DNA from 3 places in the Acetonema longum DSM 6540 genome. Region 1 is predicted to be linked to each of the others. Evidence: riboswitches for the same ligand, from Rfam matches in the RefSeq annotation. Region 1 holds a riboswitch; each other region holds the start of a gene.

Region 1 (5,891 bases):
TTATTCCTGTTTTCTTGCTTTCCCGCCGCATCACTATGAAAGTGCAGCCCGGTCCGCGGCAGGCTGCTCCCGGCGGCCGTGCGCTCCGCAAAAAAGCAGAGCTCCGCCTATTCATGCGGAGCTCTGTGGCCCTCTCGTTTTTGATAATGATTATCATTATCAAAAACATTATAGAATACCTTCTTCTATCTGTCAATGGCATAGACAGACGCCCGGCGCGCAGCAAAGCAGAAAAAGGTCACCGCCGCTTCTGACAGAAGAAGCGGCGGTGACCTTTTTCTATTACCTGTAAGCAATTTTACCTTATTGCCTGTCCCTGTTCACCAAAAAGCGCGGTTACCCAAATACTAAATGAACGACGCTGTCGCTGAACCGGCGCTTAACGGCAGGGATCTTAGCCATCCAGGCCATCCAGCCCCATCTGTCTTGATGATAATCGAATAAATTCCACTCGTTGATGACCTTGATGCGGTTGTTGTACTGTTCCAGTTCTTTACCGCTGGTCACTCCCCACTGAAACCTGACGTTGTCCATCTTGCCGACTGTATCATGCTGCTTGCTCATTTTCACGATCCCCGGCGTAATGATTTCCAGCAGCATTTCGGCCTTGGGGAAGACGTCGGTCAGTTTATTAATCAGGCTTTTGATCTCCTGCTCGGTGAAGTACATGAGGGTCCCTTCCGCAATGATCAGGACCGGCTGCGCCTCTGCAGCAATTTCCTGAATCCAGGAATAATCGAAGACAGATTTGGCGATCATCTTATAGCGCTCTGTTTCACAGAAAAATTGCCGGCGAATACGGATCGACTCCGGCAAATCCAGATCGTACCAGCGAATCTTGCCGTTATCCACCTGTGCAAAGCGGGTGTCGAGGCCGCAACCGATATTGACGACCACAGCATCAGGGTGCCTGGCTATAAACGTCGCCGCCGCTTTGTTCAGGATTTCGGTTCTGATCACCACGCCAGTCTGTGATTTCCATGCCTTGTCGAATTTCGTGAAATCGTATTCGATCCGTTCCATGATCTCAATCGCTTTTGCATCTTTGAGGATCGGCTTGCCGCGCTTCGCCTCAACCGCCCGCGCCCATAACGGAATCAGCAACGTCTCCGGCACACCCTGCAGATTAGGCTGATGTTGCATACTGTTCCCTCCCCAATCATTTTATCTCCTTCAGAAAATACGTCACAATGATGATAATAATATTCATTCTCATTATATTGGGCTAAACTATATATGTCAATCATCGCCAATACCGCTTGCTATATGATGAGCGGTATCGCATGTGTCAACCCATTATTGCAGCTGCTCTCTTTGTGTCTGAATCAATCAAGCCCTGGCCCTTGACTCTTATAAATACGAAAGATCATAAGGGGTCCTCTGATAGACATAATAATTAAGCCAGTTGGAAAATAAAAGATGGGCGGCGCTGCGCCAAAGAACCATCGGAGACTGGTTGGGATCGTCATTGGGGTAGTAGTTTTGCGGCACTTGAATCGGCAGGCTCTGGGATACGTCCCGGTCATATTCGCCTTTCAGGGTCAGTGGGTCATATTCGGAGTGACCGGTGATAAAGAACTGGCGCCCGCTTAGGTCCGTCACGGCATACACCCCGGAAATACAGGATTCGGATAAAAGCTGCAGCTGCGGTTTATTGACAATGTCCTCCCGCCGGATTTCGGTGTGGCGGGAGTGAGGTACGTAGAAAAGATCATCAAAGCCTCGAAACAGTTGATCCTGGGCGGTAAAAATTCTTTTATGGGGAAAAACGCCAAACATTTTTTGCGGCAAATCATATTTGGGAACACCGTAGTGGTAATACAGGCCGGCCTGAGCCCCCCAGCAGATATGAAAAGTGGAATACACATGATTTTTAGTCCACTCCATGATCTCACAGAGTTCCGGCCAGTAAGCCACTTCTTCAAAAGGCATCTGTTCCACCGGGGCGCCAGTGATAATCATGCCGTCATAATTGTGGGACTTAACGCTATCAAAGGTTTCATAAAACTTAGTCAGGTGCTTCACAGGTGTATTAGTGGGTAAATAGCTGGCGGTATACATCAGATCCACTTCCACTTGCAGCGGCGTATTGCCCAACAGCCTCAACAGCTGCGTTTCAGTAGTGATTTTGGTGGGCATCAGGTTTAAGATTAAAATTTTCAGAGGCCGTATATCCTGAGTATAGGCCCTGTCTTCGTACATGACGAAAATATTTTCTTTTTCCAGAATGTCTGCCGCCGGCAGGTTATTAGGGATCTTGATCGGCATTTTACCACTCTCCTGTTTTTTGCAACGAGAAACAAGCCTGCTTTGCAGCTCTTGTTTCCGTCTAATAAAATAAAGACCTCTTTCCGGAAGAAAGAGGTCAACAAATCTGTTAGCTCCCCTCTCATCTCCCAAAACACTGCTGTTCTGCTGGAATTAGCACCACTGCTCTAACGAGCCGGTTGCCGGGCGTCATCGGGCCAGTCCCTCGACCACTCTGGATAAGAGTTGCGTTATTTAGTTTTTCTAATCATAGCATAAGCAAGAGAAGACGGTCAAGAGACTGGCGCCGGCTTTTTCGTCGGGGATCAAAGATTCGTTTTCAATACATTCCAGGCTGCTGCCTTGGCTGCAAAATAGCGGTGAAACGACAAATCGTCAGTCAGTTCCGGATGAAAAGCCGTGGCCAGCATATGGTCCTGCTCCACCGCTACAATGTGACCATCCACTTTGGCCAGGACTGTCACATCCGCCCCCGCCTCTTCCACATAAGGCGCCCGGATAAACACCAGGGGCACCGGTGCAGCGGATACCGCCGGAATGAGGGCTTCCGTGGAAAAGCTGTCCAACTGACTGCCATAGGCATTACGCCGCACGCAGATGTCCATGACCCCCAAATAACCGGTTTCCTGACCGGCGATGGTCCTGGCCAGCAGGATCATGCCGGCGCAAGTGCCCCACACCGGCATGCCTTCCTGAATCCGGTCCAGGATTGCCCGGGACAGAAGAAATTCTCGCAGCAGCTTACCCATCGCCGTGGATTCGCCTCCCGGCAAAATCAGTCCGGCGACAGGAGCCAAATCCGCTGCTTTTTTAACCGCCACACCCCGAATCTGAGGCAAGGCGTTGAGATGATCCAGGTGTTCTTTCACTGCGCCTTGCAGAGCTAATACCCCGATAGTCAGCATGGTGTTACCACCCCCGGGAAGCTAACCGTTCAGCAGGCTGGATTTTATCGATTTCAATGCCCACCATAGGCTCACCCAGATCTTCCGATATTCCGGCTAAAAACTCCGGATCATTGTAATGAGTAGTGGCCTGAACGATGGCTTTAGCCCGCCGGCTGGGGTCACCGGATTTGAAAATACCGGACCCGACAAAGACTCCGTCGCAGCCCAGCTGCATCATCAGGGCCGCATCGGCGGGGGTGGCGATGCCGCCGGCAGCGAAATTGACCACCGGCAGAGAGCCGTGTTCCCCGACATATTCAATCAGGTGCATGGGCGCACCCATTTCCTTGGCTATACTCATCAATTCTTCCCGGGGAGCGGCCTTGACCCGCCGCATATCCGCCAGCATGGTCCGCATATGCCGGACAGCTTCCACTACATTGCCGGTACCGGCTTCTCCCTTGGTGCGGATCATAGCTGCTCCTTCACCGATACGGCGCAGGGCTTCGCCCAGATTGCGGGCGCCGCAGACAAAGGGAATCTTAAAATCCCATTTATTGATATGGTAAAGCTCATCCGCCGGGGTTAAGACTTCGCTTTCGTCCACATAGTCGATACCAATGGCCTCTAAGATCTGGGCCTCTACAAAATGGCCGATCCGGGCCTTGGCCATGACCGGGATGGTAACCGAAGCCTTAATCTCCCGGATCATTTTCGGATCGGACATCCGGGCTACTCCGCCTTGGCTGCGAATATCAGCCGGTACTCTTTCCAGAGCCATGACAGCCACAGCGCCGGCTTCTTCGGCGATTTTAGCCTGTTCGGGGTTGGTCACATCCATAATGACGCCGCCCTTTAGCATCTGGGCCAGATTTTTGTTTAGTTCATACCGATTTTCCATATCCAGACTCCCCCTCTTTGCCGGCAGCAAAAAATTTGCTAAAATAGGCGTATCGATACAATTATTTGTATCGCCGGCGAATTTTTGTTATTATAGCAGAGAGGAAAGGAATTTTACAAGATGAATGAAGATTTTTTTGATTTTGTATCGATACAATTGGATAAGACCAGCAGGGCATCCCTCTATGCTCAGCTGTACGACAGCTTGCGGGAACTGATTCTGAGCGGCAAGCTGAGCCATGGCTACCTTCTGCCGCCGGTGCGGAAGCTGGCTGCTTTTTTAAGGGTTAATCCCGGCACAGTGGTCAACGCCTATAAGCTTCTGGAACAAAACGGCTACATCTACTCCCGGGCCGGCAGCGGCAACTATGTGGCCGAAATCGCCGGCAGCACGGCCGATGAGTATGAGCCGGCAACCCCTGACATCGACTTGGAACTGCCGGAGCATATCCCTGCGGGCGGCAGGAACTGCATTGATCTTGCCACCGTCATGCCGCCGCCGGATTTATTGCCCATTGATGACTTTAAGCGGGTATTGATCGAGGTATTGGACCGGGATCAGGGGTTTGCTTTCGGGTATCAGGAAAGTCAGGGATTCTTTCCTTTGCGGCAGTCCATTGCTGCTTACTTAAAAACCCAGGGTGTCCAGGCTCAGGCCGACAATGTGCAGATTATTTCCGGCGCCCAGCAGGGCATTGACATCATTGCCAAGGCTTTTCTCCAGTTCGGTGACTGCGTGTTTACCGAAAGTCCCACCTATCCGGGGGCTATCGCCGCCTTTCGTTCCCGGGGCGCCAAAATCATCGACATTCCCATGGACGCAGACGGCATGGCCATGCAGGAGCTGGAAAACAAAATTCGCGCCTTCCGCCCCCGCCTGATTTATGTTATGGCCAACATTCAAAATCCCACCGGTTACTCCTACTCGGTGATCAAGCGCAACCGATTGATCGGCCTGGCCCGGCGCTACGACGCCATTATTCTGGAGGATGACTATATCAGCGAGCTGGATTTTTCCGGTTCCCCCCTGGCCCCCTTAAAGGCTCTGGACCGGGACCAGCGAGTCATTTACCTGAAAAGCTTTTCCAAAATGTTTATGCCCGGTTTGCGGCTGGCTTTTTTACTGATGCCACCCCACTGGGTGGCAAAAGTTTCGGCGGTGAAGCATCACTCGGACATCGCCACCTCCGGCCTGACTCAGCGAGCCTTTGACCTGTATTTGCGTCAGGGCATCTGGCAGAAACATATCGGCGCTATCCGCCGGATTTATCAGGAAAGATACGAGGCGGCCCTAGCCGCCATCCGGGAATTCCTGCCGGATTCGACAGTCTGCCATCCGCCCCGGGGCGGCCTGACCTGCTGGCTGGCCCTGCGGGAAGGGGTATCGGCCCGCCTGATTGTCCAGTCCGCCGAGACAAAAGGTCTCCTGCTGCTGCCGGGAACCGCCTTTTTCCCCCGCCGGCCGCCGGACCGGTTTCTGCGGCTGAGTTTTGCTGTGGCTGATCAGGAAAAAATCGTTCAGGGAATAAAAATTCTGGGCGAAGTCATTGCTGAATATAAAGCGGAACCATAGGCAATGCCGGAAATCAGACAGCATCATGACAGGAGCAAAGGAATTCCGGCAAAAAATCGGGAAAACTACCGGGAAGGAAGTGGTTACGATGCAATACGACTTACAGGGAAAGGTCGCTTTGATTACCGGCGGCACCTCGGGAATCGGCCTGGCAGCCAGTCGCCTTTTTTTAGCAAACGGCGCCAAAGTGGTAATCGCCGGCCGGCGGGACTCCCAGGGCCAGGCAGCCCTGGAACAATTGAACCAGTGGCAGGCGGCGGTCC
Region 2 (5,891 bases), on a different contig from region 1:
AGGATGGTATCCACTGACAAAATACCAACAGCCGTTACATTTTGCAGATCATGCCCTTTAGCGACCATCTGGGTCCCTAATAGTATATCATACCTGCCGGCGTCGAAATCCGAGAGAATGGCATCCTGAGCCAGCTTGCCATGGGTGGTGTCCTGATCCATTCTAACAATCCGGCAATCGGGGAAAAGCTGCTGCAGTTCCTGTTCGACTTTTTGCGTACCGGTGCCGAAGAATTTGATATAGCGGCTTCGGCATGCCGGGCAAAGTGTCGGAACCGGTTCGACGGCGTCACAGTAGTGACAGCGCATCATGCCTGCAGCATAGTGATAGGTTAAAGCCACGGCGCAATGCCGACATGTAATCACGTGACCGCATTCCCGGCACATGACAAAGGTGGAATGGCCCCGACGATTCAACAGAATAATGGCTTGCTCACCGCGTTGAATGGTATCCCGCAGCAACCCTTCCAACTGGGTGGAAAGTACGCTGCGCCTGCCCTTTTTCAACTCTTCCCGCATATCCACCAGCATGACCTGAGGCAACACGGCGCCGGCAATTCGTGACGGCAGCGACAGCAAGACATGCCTGCCGGCCAAAGCATCATAAAACGTTTCCACCGCAGGCGTGGCGCTGCCTAAAACGACTGCTGCCTGAGCCAGATTTGCCCTGGTCATGGCAACATCGCGAGTGTGATAGTAGGGAGATTCTTCCTGCTTATAGGTGAATTCATGCTCTTCATCCAAAATGATAATGCCCAAATTAGGCGCCGGCGCAAACACAGCCGACCTGGCCCCGATGATGACGCCTGCTGTTTCCTCGCGGATTCTCTGCCAGGTATCATACCGTTCATTCAGAGAAAGTTTACTGTGTATGACCACCACATCATTGGCAAATCGGGCTTTAAATCGTTGCACCAACTGGCTGGTCAAGGCTATTTCCGGCACGAGAACGATTGCCTGTTTTCCGGCCTGCCGCACCGCCGCAACGGCGCGAATATAGACTTCGGTCTTGCCGCTTCCGGTAATGCCATGCAGCAAAAAACTCTGAAATCGGCTATAAGATAATGCATCGGCAATAGCGGCAACAGCATTCTCCTGTTCCGGCGACAGTGTAACAGGTTGATACTTCCCTGCAACATTCTGATAGCTGTCGCGCATAACCTGCTTTCGAACGATTTTTATCATTTCAAGATCAACCAGGGTCTTAACTGTCTGACGAGACACCTTCATTTCTTTCAAATCAGCGTCAGTTAGGTTTCTCGTCAATAATGCCTGAATGAGCCGGAACTGAGCAGGTTTCCTTTCCATTTGGGGTAAAATGCCTGTCACCTGTTCGCCCGTGAGAGCCAAGTGCAGCTCAGACTCATATTTATTGACTCTTGCGGTTTGCACGGTACTGCTGCAGAGGACGAGTTTCCGCTGTTTCAGTTCCTCGATCAGCGACCGTGCCTCTGGTCCGAATTCTTTTTGGAACTGCCGCATCGTCACTATTTTTTGCCGGCGGAACCATTCCAATACCGCCGCCTGGTTTTCTGTCCTGGTTTCGTTGAATATACCGGCGTAATTCGCATTTAAATAATAGAATTTTTCTTTTCGAATGCCTTTTTTACCCGGGATAAACAGACGCATTGCTTCCGCCAGAGTGCAAAGGTAACGCTCACTAAGCCAGCGGGCTGTTTGCATCATATGATCATCAAACCAGGGATCATCATCTAAGACGTCCTGGATAGGCTTTAACTCATCTTTCCGGCCTTCTGGCTCAGAGCGGACCGCTACCACGAAACCTTCTTCCTGCCTGGAGCCAAAAGGTACAACCACCCGCCAGCCGGTATCCAGATAGGAAAATTGGTCCGGAATAAAGTAAGTGAAAGCGTCGGTCAGGTTCCGGATACCGGAATTAATGACTACCTCAGCCGTTTTTATCATGTTTTACCCCAATACAATCGCTTATAGTTATAACTCTTATCTTTAGATAAACTTAGCGAAATTCCTGTAAAAAACCGCGAAAAAACGCGGACATTTATGGATATGTCCGCGTTTTTGGAATTTACTATGATAGATTGGCTTCCCGGCGCAAAGCAGCGGCTTTGTCGGTCAGTTCCCAAGGCAGATCCAGGTCAGTCCGGCCAAAATGACCATAAGCGGCTGTTTGCCGGTAAATAGGCCGGCGGAGGTCCAGATTTTGAATAATCGCAGCCGGACGAAGGTCAAAATGCTTTTGCACCAGTTCGGAAATCTTCTCTTCGGAAAGTTTGGCCGTACCAAAAGTTTCGACCAGCACCGAAACAGGACGGGCTACGCCAATGGCATAAGCCAGCTGGATTTCACATTTGTCCGCCAATCCTGCCGCTACAATATTTTTGGCTACATAACGGGCGGCATAAGCGGCGGAACGGTCTACTTTCGTGGGGTCTTTGCCGGAAAAAGCGCCGCCGCCGTGACGGGCCATTCCGCCATAGGTGTCGACGATAATCTTGCGTCCGGTCAGGCCGGAGTCTCCTTGAGGTCCTCCGACGACAAAGCGGCCGGTAGGATTGATATAGTATTTGGTCTTACTGTCAATATACTCTTGGGGGATAATCGGCAGAATTACTTTTTGGATAATGTCCTGTTCAATCTGGGACAATTCCACGTCCGGACTGTGCTGAGAAGAAATCACAATCGTATCCACCCGCACCGGCTTGTCATTTTCATACTCCACCGTAACCTGAGTCTTGCCATCCGGCCTTAAGTAGCCCAACTCCCCGCTTTTACGGACTTCCGACAGCCGGCGGGAAAGTTTGTGAGCCCAGGCAATGGGAGTTGGCATCAGTTCGGGAGTTTCATTGGTGGCATACCCGAACATCATCCCCTGGTCCCCTGCGCCGATGGTTTCAAATGCATCCGTATCGCCTGCTTTGGCTTCCCGCGACTGGTCCACTCCCAGGGCAATATCCGCCGACTGCTCGTCAATCGAAGTCATGACGCCGCAAGTTTCACTGTCAAAGCCATATTTTGCGCGGGTATACCCGATATCCTTGATGGTCTGCCGGACAATTTTGGGGATGTCTACGTAGCAATTCGTGGTTATTTCACCGACCACATGCACCAAACCGGTGGTAACCAAGGTTTCGCAGGCCACACGGGCATATGGGTCCTGCGCGATGATGGCATCCAATACACTGTCGGAAATCTGATCGGCCATTTTATCAGGATGACCTTCTGTAACGGATTCTGAGGTGAATAATCTACGCATAACGTACCTCCATACTTTATAGATTCTAGTAAAAAATCACCCCGCCATGGAGTGATTTATTTTCACTCCCATCTTGCGAAAAAAATTCGCCGGAATTGGCACCGTTTCGACAGAGACTCTGTCAAATGGTTGCCGCAGCTTCATCGGGCCAGTCCCTCCGCCAACTCTGGATGAGTTTACTATATATAGTTTTTTACCAAGAAAATCTTACAGCAAATGAATTGAAAAAGCAAACAATTTTTATTGCCTTTTCCTTATTTCCATTTGCTTTTACACGAAACTGCAAATTCTATCAAGCAGGACATGCGCCAACTTGTCTTTCTCCATTTGCGGCAACTCTTCCGACGAGCCGTTCCGATACAAAAGTTTTACGATATTGGTGTCAGAGTTAAAGCCGGCGCCGGGGGCAGTCACATCATTGGCAACAATCATATCCAGGTTTTTCTGAACGAGCTTTTGCCGGGCATAGGTTAAAAGTTCATGAGTTTCCGCCGCGAAGCCGATTAAGAGTTGATTTGGTTTTTTTAAACCGCCTAGCTCTTTTAAGATATCCGGGTTTTTTTGCAAAATAAGCGTCAATGTGTCATCAGTTTTCTTTATTTTTTGGGGGGCAGTCTCTGTTGGCCGGTAATCAGCCACTGCCGCCGCCTTAATGACAATATCGGTGTCGGGAAATGCCGCCAAGACGGCCAGCCTCATCTGCTCAGTTGTTTCAATGGCAATGACTTTAACGCCGACCGGCGCCGCGAGAACAGTAGGGCCGGTTACTAAAGTAACCTCCGCCCCTCTTTCGACAGCGGCTTTGGCAATTGCATATCCCATCTTTCCGCTGGAACGGTTGCCGATGTAACGAACCGGATCAATCGGCTCCCGGGTGCCGCCGGCAGTAATTAGGATTTTTTTCTGCTGCAAGTCTTTTTTATGGCCTAAATAAGACAACAGCCTGTCGACAATAACCGCTGGCTGCGCCAACCGGCCGAAGCCTTCGACGCCGCAAGCCAGCCGGCCGCTTTCCGGTTGAATGATGTCATAACCCAGTTTCGCCAGTTTCACCAGGTTTTCTTGCAGGATCGGGTTATTATACATATTCGTGTTCATGGCAGGCGCCAAAATGACAGGCGCTCTGGTCGCCATCACCGTCGTGGAGAGCATATCATCGGCAATACCATTGGCAATTTTGCCAATGATATTCGCGGTTGCCGGCACGATCGCAAACACGTCGGCCAGGGAAGCCAAGGCGATATGCTCTACATTCCATTTTTTCGGCTCTTCCCACATGCCGACAACTACCGGATTCGCCGTTATTTCGCGAAAAGTAAGAGGAGTGACAAATTTGGCAGCTGCATCGGTCATAATGATATGCACGCTGCAACCGGCTTTTTTCAGACTACTGGCCACTTCAACCGCTTTATAGGCCGCAATCCCTCCGCTGACTCCCATCACAATATTTTTGGTCTGAGTCATGGAGCTCCCCCCTATTTTATGCCGGCTTTGGTGCGTTCGTAAGAAATTTTATTCTGGGCAACCTCTTCCAGGGCCAGGGTGACCGGCTTATTGGATTTGCTTTCCGCCAGGGGGGAATCGCCATTCATTACTTCACGGGCCCTTTTGGCCGCTAATACTACTAATGTATATTTACTATCTACTTTACTGACTAAAACATCTAAAGACGGACGAATCATTGGAATCCCCCTTAATCATTACAGATCTTGTCTAATATGTCTTGATTTCTCACCGTCCGGCACTTCTCCGCCGTAACAATCGACCGGATCTTGTTCACAGCCTTGGCCACTTCATCATTCATGATTACATAGTTGTAACTTCCGGCTAGGGATAACTCAGTTTTGGCGCAGCCGAGGCGCTTGGCAATCGCATCCGGTGTATCAGACCCTCTTTTGTTAATTCGTACTGATAACTCCGCTAATGATGGCGGGACAATAAAGATAAAGACTCCTTGTGGAAATTTTTCTTTTATTTTCATGGCACCCTGAACATCAATTTCAAGAACCACGTCTTGCCCGTTTTGCAGTTTCTCATCCACATACTGGCGGGGAGTGCCGTAATACTGCCCGTACACTTGGGCCCATTCCAACAAGGCATCCTGGCTTAGCATCTGCTGAAACGATTCAAGAGAGACAAAATGATAACTTACGCCTTTTATTTCTCCCGTTCTGGCGGGACGGGTCGTTGCTGAAACGGAGTAATGCAATTCAGGCATACTCCGCAGCAATTCTTTACAAATCGTTCCCTTCCCGGTGCCGGAGGGACCGGAAAGGACAATTAATATTCCTTGCTGCATTTGAAAACCCCTTCTTTAATTACTCGGCAGCGTCATCGGCAACATCCTTGCTGACCAGACGATGGGCGACAGTCTCGGGCTGAACGGCAGAAAGGATCACATGATCGCTGTCAGCAATGATAACTGCCCTGGTTCTTCTGCCATAAGTGGCGTCAATCAGCATCCCCCGATCCCGTGCTTCCTGAATAATGCGTTTGATCGGAGCTGATTCAGGACTGACAATTGAAATAATCCGATTGGCGGAAACAATATTACCAAAGCCGATATTGATCAGTTTGATTTCCATAGCAGAAAAAAACCTCCCTCAGTAATCTCCTATGTTTTGCCGGTCCATACTCATCTATTATTACTCTATGTT
Region 3 (5,891 bases), on a different contig from region 1:
CAAATAATGCCGACAAGGCCTAAGACCAAAGAACCCAGCATAATCCACAACAGGTCATGCAGCAGCCTGACCTCGGTATCCACAATGCTGACGGCTATGATTTCCTGCACCTGGACCACATTGGCCATATTTAAAACTTTGTCTTCATAGGGATAAGGCACACTCATGACCCGATAGGTATGATTCTCATATTCCTTGGTCCGCAGATCTCCCAATTCTATATCCGCTACGATCGCCGTCAGGTCGCCGCTTTCCTCGGTCCTAAACGGGGATAAACTGACAGCCTGCCCGTCAGAACTGCGCAAGATCAAAAAAATGCGGGGATCAAAGAAAGGCCGGACTCTAGCCGAGGCAATCCGCCCTCTTACCAACCGGAAGGAATTCACCCTGGCCCGCAGGGCATCGTCTACCTGGTCAAACAGCCGGTAGGCCAGATAGCCGTAAAAAGCCGAGGCAAAAATAACAAACACCGATAAAAATACCAGGGAGTTCAGGACAGTCAGCCGGCGAAAGGTGCTTTGAAACATGCTATTTCTCCTTTAGCATAAAGCCGGCGCCCCGTACAGTCTGGATCAGAGAGTCTAAACCATGGGGGGCCAGCTTCTTTCTTAAATAATGAATATATAAATCGACGATACTGATGGTCGTGTCGGAATCAAACCCCCAGATCCGGTCAAACATCTGCTCTCTGGTTAAAATCTGCTCCCGGTTGAGGATCAAAAATTCCAGGACATCATATTCTTTGGTGGTCAAGCCCAAAGGATGATCCGCCGCGCAGCCGTCCCGTGTTTTACTGTTCAGCGAGATGCCGCCGTAACTTAATTCGCCTTCCATATCCAGACTGCCGCTGCGCCGCAGCAAAGCCTTAATCCTGGCCAGCAGTTCCCGGATGGCAAAAGGCTTTACCAAGTAGTCATCGGCCCCTGACTCCAGACCCATCACCCGATCGTCCACACTGTCCCGGGCCGTCAGGAGCAAGATGGGCACAGAGCCGCCGGCGCTCCGCAGCTTTTTTACAATCTCCAGTCCGCTGATTTCGGGCAGCATGATATCTAATATCAATAAGTCATGGACGGCCTGCTCGGCCATATACATCCCTTCATCGCCGGCAGCCGCTTCTTCGACAATATAGTCTTCTTCCGTCAGCAAAGCGACAATAGCCTCTCGCAAAACGTGATCATCTTCCACCACCAGAATGCGCATCTTACAATCTCCTTTTTCTACAGGCCCTGCCTTTGGATTCATCATATCCTTAGTATGGCGATAAACAAGAAAAAAGTCTGCTTTTTGCAGAGCTTTTTTCTGTCTAAATAAAAAAGGCCAACAGGCAAATTCGCCGGTTGGCCAAAAAATTTGATATTACAGGCTATTGCTTAGAATGCGGAAACAATAGCTCCTTTATATTTTTCCTCAATAAACTTTTTGACTTCCGGTGAAGTCAGGGCTTTCGACAATTTTACGATTTCCGGCCTGGTTTCGTCGCCTTTGCGGACGGCCAGCACATTGGCATAGGGAGAATCTTTGGATTCCAGGACCAGAGCGTCTTTCGCCGGAACCAGATTCGCTTCCAAGGCGTAATTGGTGTTGATCACCGCGATGGCTGCATCGTCAAGGGACCGGGGCAGCATGGCGGCTTCCAGTTCCCGGATCTTTAACTCTTTGGGGTTATTAGTGATATCTTTGACGGTACCGCTGATGCCTACGCCATCTTTCAGGGTGATGAGCCCGGCCTTGGCCAGAATCGCCAGAGCGCGGCCGCCATTGGTCGGATCGTTGGGAATGGCGACAACGGCGCCCTGAGTCAGCTCTTTAATATCTTTTATTTTTTTAGAATAAATCCCCATCGGCTCAATATGGACTTTAGCCGTATAGGTTAAGGCCAGGTTGCGCTCGGCACTAAACTTCTCTAAGTAAGGCACGTGTTGAAAAAAATTGGCATCTAATTCCTTTTCAGCCAAGGCAACATTGGGACGGACATAATCGCTGAATTCCACGATTTCCAATTGAATCCCTTCTTTTTCCAAAGAAGGTTTGATAAACTGCAAAATTTCAGCATGAGGAACCGCGGTAGCGCCGACTTTTACGACCGGCTTCTTGTCCGGCTGATTGGCGGTGTCTTTACCGCCGCAACCGGCAGCCACCAGGCTCACGGCCAGAATGACTAACAAAGCAAGGATTGATTTTTTCATTTTTTCCACTCTCCTGTTTATAGATTTTAAACTGCCCCTTAATAGGTCTATTTTGTATTTTTATGAGTTTATCCCGCCTGCAGTTGTTTGATCAGCCAAACTGCAGATCTGCCATGAATCCTCTCCCTGTAAAAAATTAAGACCCCTTTCCGAGGAAAGGGGTCCATAACGCAGACTAAACCTTTCTCTCATCTTCCAGGATATTCTCCTGCTGGAATTAGCACCACCGCATTGCTGCCGGTTGCCGGGCGTCATCGGGCCAGTCCCTCGACCACTCTAGATAAGAGCATGTATTGAATTGATTATGATCATACCATTAATTATTTAAGGTGTCAATGGCAACTTTTTTCGCTGAACTCAGTCACCGTCATACACCTTAAAAGAGCTCGATGCCGGCGGCTTTGTTGGCCGACTCAATTGCTTTGTAACCCAGATCGATTGCCTGGCCGCAGGTATGAAGCGCCTGATCGGGATTATGGAAGCCCATGCCGTTTTCAGCAGCGACAAAATCCCAATACCATTGAGCTTTACGGACCAATTCGCGGGCTTGGGCCAATTCGGCCTGGTCCACATTGGGGACCGCAGCCGCTTTTTTAATCGCTTCGTGGGCTTTTGACACTACTAAGCCGGCGCTGTGCTGGAGCTGCCAGGTATGATTCTGTATCGTCTTAACGCGCTCCTCCAGCCAGGCGGCGCCCTGGGTATGGCATGTTCCGCAGGAAGCGTCGAGGTGTTTGAGCGGACTGGTCATCCAGTGGGAAGTATACTTCTGCCCGTCTTGCCGCATATAAGGCATATGGCAGTCGGCGCAGGAAACCCCCGCCTGACCGTGAACACCGGTTGCCCAGGTTTCAAACTCAGGATGCTGCACCTTCAGCATCGCGGCCTTGGAGTCGGGATGCTGCCAGTCCTGGGCAAACCCGCCCGGTTTGGTTGCGTACATCTCATACATCTGCTCCGGTTTCAGGCCCTTATCCCAGGGGAAGACAACCCGGGAAGTTCCGGGCTCAAAATGGTATTCGACATGACATTGGGCGCAGACGTAAGTCCGCATTTCCTCACGTGTCGCCTTGGTCACATCAATGCCGCGGCGCTGCTGGGCCTCGATAAACGCCGGCTGGATCACCCGGAGATCCATCGTGGCGGGATCATGACAGTTGGCGCAGCTGATATAGCCATGCTCCGGCGTTTGCGCCAGGAGCTCCCGCAACGGCACCTTGCCGTAACTCCAGCCCTTCTCCTGGAAGAGCTTTTCAATATAAGGCGTTTTGCAGGATATACACGCGCCGGGGGATTTATCGTTAACCCGTTTAGTTTCCTTCAAGTCTTCCAGCGTGAAAACATGGCCCCGGTCTTCCGTATAGTCAATGCTGAACGGCATTCCTTTAAAATTGGCCAGAATCTCCGGCTGCCGTTCGGAGTTCTGCGTCTTCAGGCTGCCGCCAAAGCCGCCGGGAGAGGGCGCCATTTCGCTATTTTTCTGGAAGCTTGCATATTGCAGGGGGTAATACTGCCCCCATACCGCCGGATCATATTCCCCCGCCGCAACTTTGCCCAGCTTGACGGTGGATGCAGGCCGGCTCACCCCGGTCCGCAGGATAACAAACCCAAAGAAAAGCAGCAGCCCGCATAACAAAGCAATTAAAGCTTTTTGCATTTTGTTCAAGCTATTCAACATGAATCCCTCCCTTGCCTTTGTTCATGCCGTGAACCAGGCCGCGATGACACTTGCCGCAGTCCTGTCCGCCAGCCGCCATTTTGGTATTTTCCACGGTAGACTGGTGGCAGCGCAGGCAATTGTCCGCAATATACTCTTTTCCCTGGGCCGATACGGTAATGGCCGCCGGATAATCCCTTACCGTCTCATGATACACATCCTTCATCCCGGTCCTGATCTTGGCGAACATTTTTGTGGTCATGCTGCTGTGCGGCAGATGGCATTCGCTGCAGGCAATCTGTTTGTGGTTCGATGCCTGCCAGGTAGTATATGCATGCTCCATGGAATGGCAGCTTCCACAGAATGCGGGAGATTCCGCATACGTATACCCTGCGGCTGAGACAGCCATGCCTAAAACCGCAATGCCGAATCCGACGGCCATCAATTTAAGCGCATGGCGGTTTAAATATTGACCCGTGTCCAAAGTATCCCTCCTCTCCGCAAAATTCGGGCATCACTAAAGTCCCGGCAAAAGGACCGGACCCCATTCAACTATTAAAGCATCCGGCCTCTGGCGGAACTATGTCCGGCTCGATTTTTCCGGCGCCGATAAAGCTTGCGCCGCCTTGGCCGCCGATACTTTTCCGGCTCGGCTCAGCCCTGCCCATAAAGTGCCGGCGACAACGATGAAGGTTCCTAACCAAACCAAACCAATTAACGGCTTGTAGCTGATCTCGACATCTATTTTGTCCGGTTTTACCGTCTCCAGGTTTTTAACGCCTATTTTCACTTTTCCCTGGGAAGTGTTCACGCCCAGCAGGCTTACCTCATAAGATCCAAGCGCCTTTACCGGTAAGGCTTGAAACTGGCCATCGGCGTAAAACAGCTCCGGTTTTACCTCTTCTCTTTTCCCGTTCCCGGATACCTCCAGCAAAGCGTATGCCCGCACATTTTGCATATTATTCCCGTTCATGCCGGATTGCAGGAACTTTACCGTAAGGCCGGCCCCGTCCTGCTCATCGCCGCGGTCGAGAATCAGTTCGGTGACGGAGTCATGCTCGTCTCGCGCTGCCGGCGCAAAGTAAAGATCGCCTAAAGTTTCGCGGAATATCCCCGGCTCCCGCACAGCCGGACGCCCCTCCCGGTCGAATTTGGTATAGGCCTTCACCACTTCCCGTCCATCAAGCTGGAAAGGCTGATAAAATCCCTTCCCGTCCTCAGCCGGCTCGATACCCGGATAGGTTACCTGGCGTCCAAAAACAGCCTGGGTTTCTCCCGGTTCAAAACTGACGATCACCGACCGGCTTGCCGCTGATGAGGCCAGGATGCCGATCAAAGCAACCGCCACACCCGCATGAGTGAGCCCGGCCGCCAGATTGACCTTTCTCAATCCTGCCAGATTGATAAACAGCGCGGTTACCGACAGGCCCGCGACGGCAAGCATAACCGGGTGGCGGAAGCCGGCCAGTATTCCCGGCAACAGGCTCAAATGCCCCAGCAAGACCAGCCACCAGTATTTTTTTATGAGGTTTTCCTTAGTTTCACCCCAGCTTACCATGGGAGCCATGGTCAAAAACAACATCAGGAACATCGCCAGCGGCAGCGATGTGCTGTTATAGAAATCGGCGCTTACACTTTGCGGCTGATTGATCAGCATGGTAATCAGGGGTGTTGACATACCGATTAAGACCAGTACGGCAATGGCCGAAAGTGCAAGCGCCCCGGCCGCCGTCAAAAACTCGCGGCTTTTAAGGGCCGGATAAATTTCGCCTTCCGGCAGGCCGGGCCACCGGACAATCAGCAGGATGAGAGAGGCCACGACAACGATCATGACTAATCCGGCCAATAAGCCGCCTACCCCTTCATCGGCGAAAGAGTGAGTGGAAAAATTGCTGAGCACGCCGCTCCGGGTCAGGAAGGTGCCGTACAAAACCAGGACAAAGGCGGAGATCGCCGCAAAATATGCCGGTTTCACCGCCGCAGGCCGCAGCCGGGCAATAATCAGGACATGAATCAGGGCGCCGCAGACCAGCCAGGGAACGAGG

What was found. Region 1 has a riboswitch for S-adenosylmethionine ahead of metA (homoserine O-acetyltransferase MetA). Riboswitches for the same ligand answer to the same signal wherever they lie in the genome.
Region 2: linked by a shared signal. The riboswitch ahead of metK (methionine adenosyltransferase) and the one ahead of metA (homoserine O-acetyltransferase MetA) in region 1 are both predicted to bind S-adenosylmethionine.
Region 3: linked by a shared signal. The riboswitch ahead of ALO_RS15770 (MetQ/NlpA family ABC transporter substrate-binding protein) and the one ahead of metA (homoserine O-acetyltransferase MetA) in region 1 are both predicted to bind S-adenosylmethionine.

What each region holds. Positions count from the first base shown of each region.
Region 1 covers NZ_AFGF01000054.1:33,224-39,114, forward strand. The annotation lists gene ALO_RS07185 (class I SAM-dependent methyltransferase) at 337-1,143, opposite strand; gene metA (homoserine O-acetyltransferase MetA) at 1,351-2,268, opposite strand; SAM riboswitch class I at 2,387-2,493, opposite strand; gene pdxT (pyridoxal 5'-phosphate synthase glutaminase subunit PdxT) at 2,574-3,173, opposite strand; gene pdxS (pyridoxal 5'-phosphate synthase lyase subunit PdxS) at 3,178-4,056, opposite strand; gene pdxR (MocR-like pyridoxine biosynthesis transcription factor PdxR) at 4,177-5,628, shown strand; gene ALO_RS07210 (SDR family NAD(P)-dependent oxidoreductase) at 5,717-5,891, shown strand, end outside.
Region 2 covers NZ_AFGF01000126.1:109,723-115,613, reverse strand. The annotation lists gene priA (primosomal protein N') at 1-1,925, opposite strand, end outside; gene metK (methionine adenosyltransferase) at 2,050-3,234, opposite strand; SAM riboswitch class I at 3,300-3,411, opposite strand; gene coaBC (bifunctional phosphopantothenoylcysteine decarboxylase/phosphopantothenate--cysteine ligase CoaBC) at 3,505-4,698, opposite strand; gene rpoZ (DNA-directed RNA polymerase subunit omega) at 4,710-4,916, opposite strand; gene gmk (guanylate kinase) at 4,928-5,533, opposite strand; gene remA (extracellular matrix/biofilm regulator RemA) at 5,553-5,819, opposite strand; gene ALO_RS13805 (YicC/YloC family endoribonuclease) at 5,880-5,891, opposite strand, start outside.
Region 3 covers NZ_AFGF01000173.1:14,256-20,146, forward strand. The annotation lists gene ALO_RS15760 (sensor histidine kinase) at 1-527, opposite strand, end outside; gene ALO_RS15765 (response regulator transcription factor) at 529-1,203, opposite strand; gene ALO_RS15770 (MetQ/NlpA family ABC transporter substrate-binding protein) at 1,374-2,189, opposite strand; SAM riboswitch class I at 2,375-2,476, opposite strand; gene ALO_RS15775 (ammonia-forming cytochrome c nitrite reductase subunit c552) at 2,566-3,867, opposite strand; gene ALO_RS15780 (cytochrome c3 family protein) at 3,857-4,330, opposite strand; gene ccsA (cytochrome c biogenesis protein CcsA) at 4,427-5,891, opposite strand, start outside.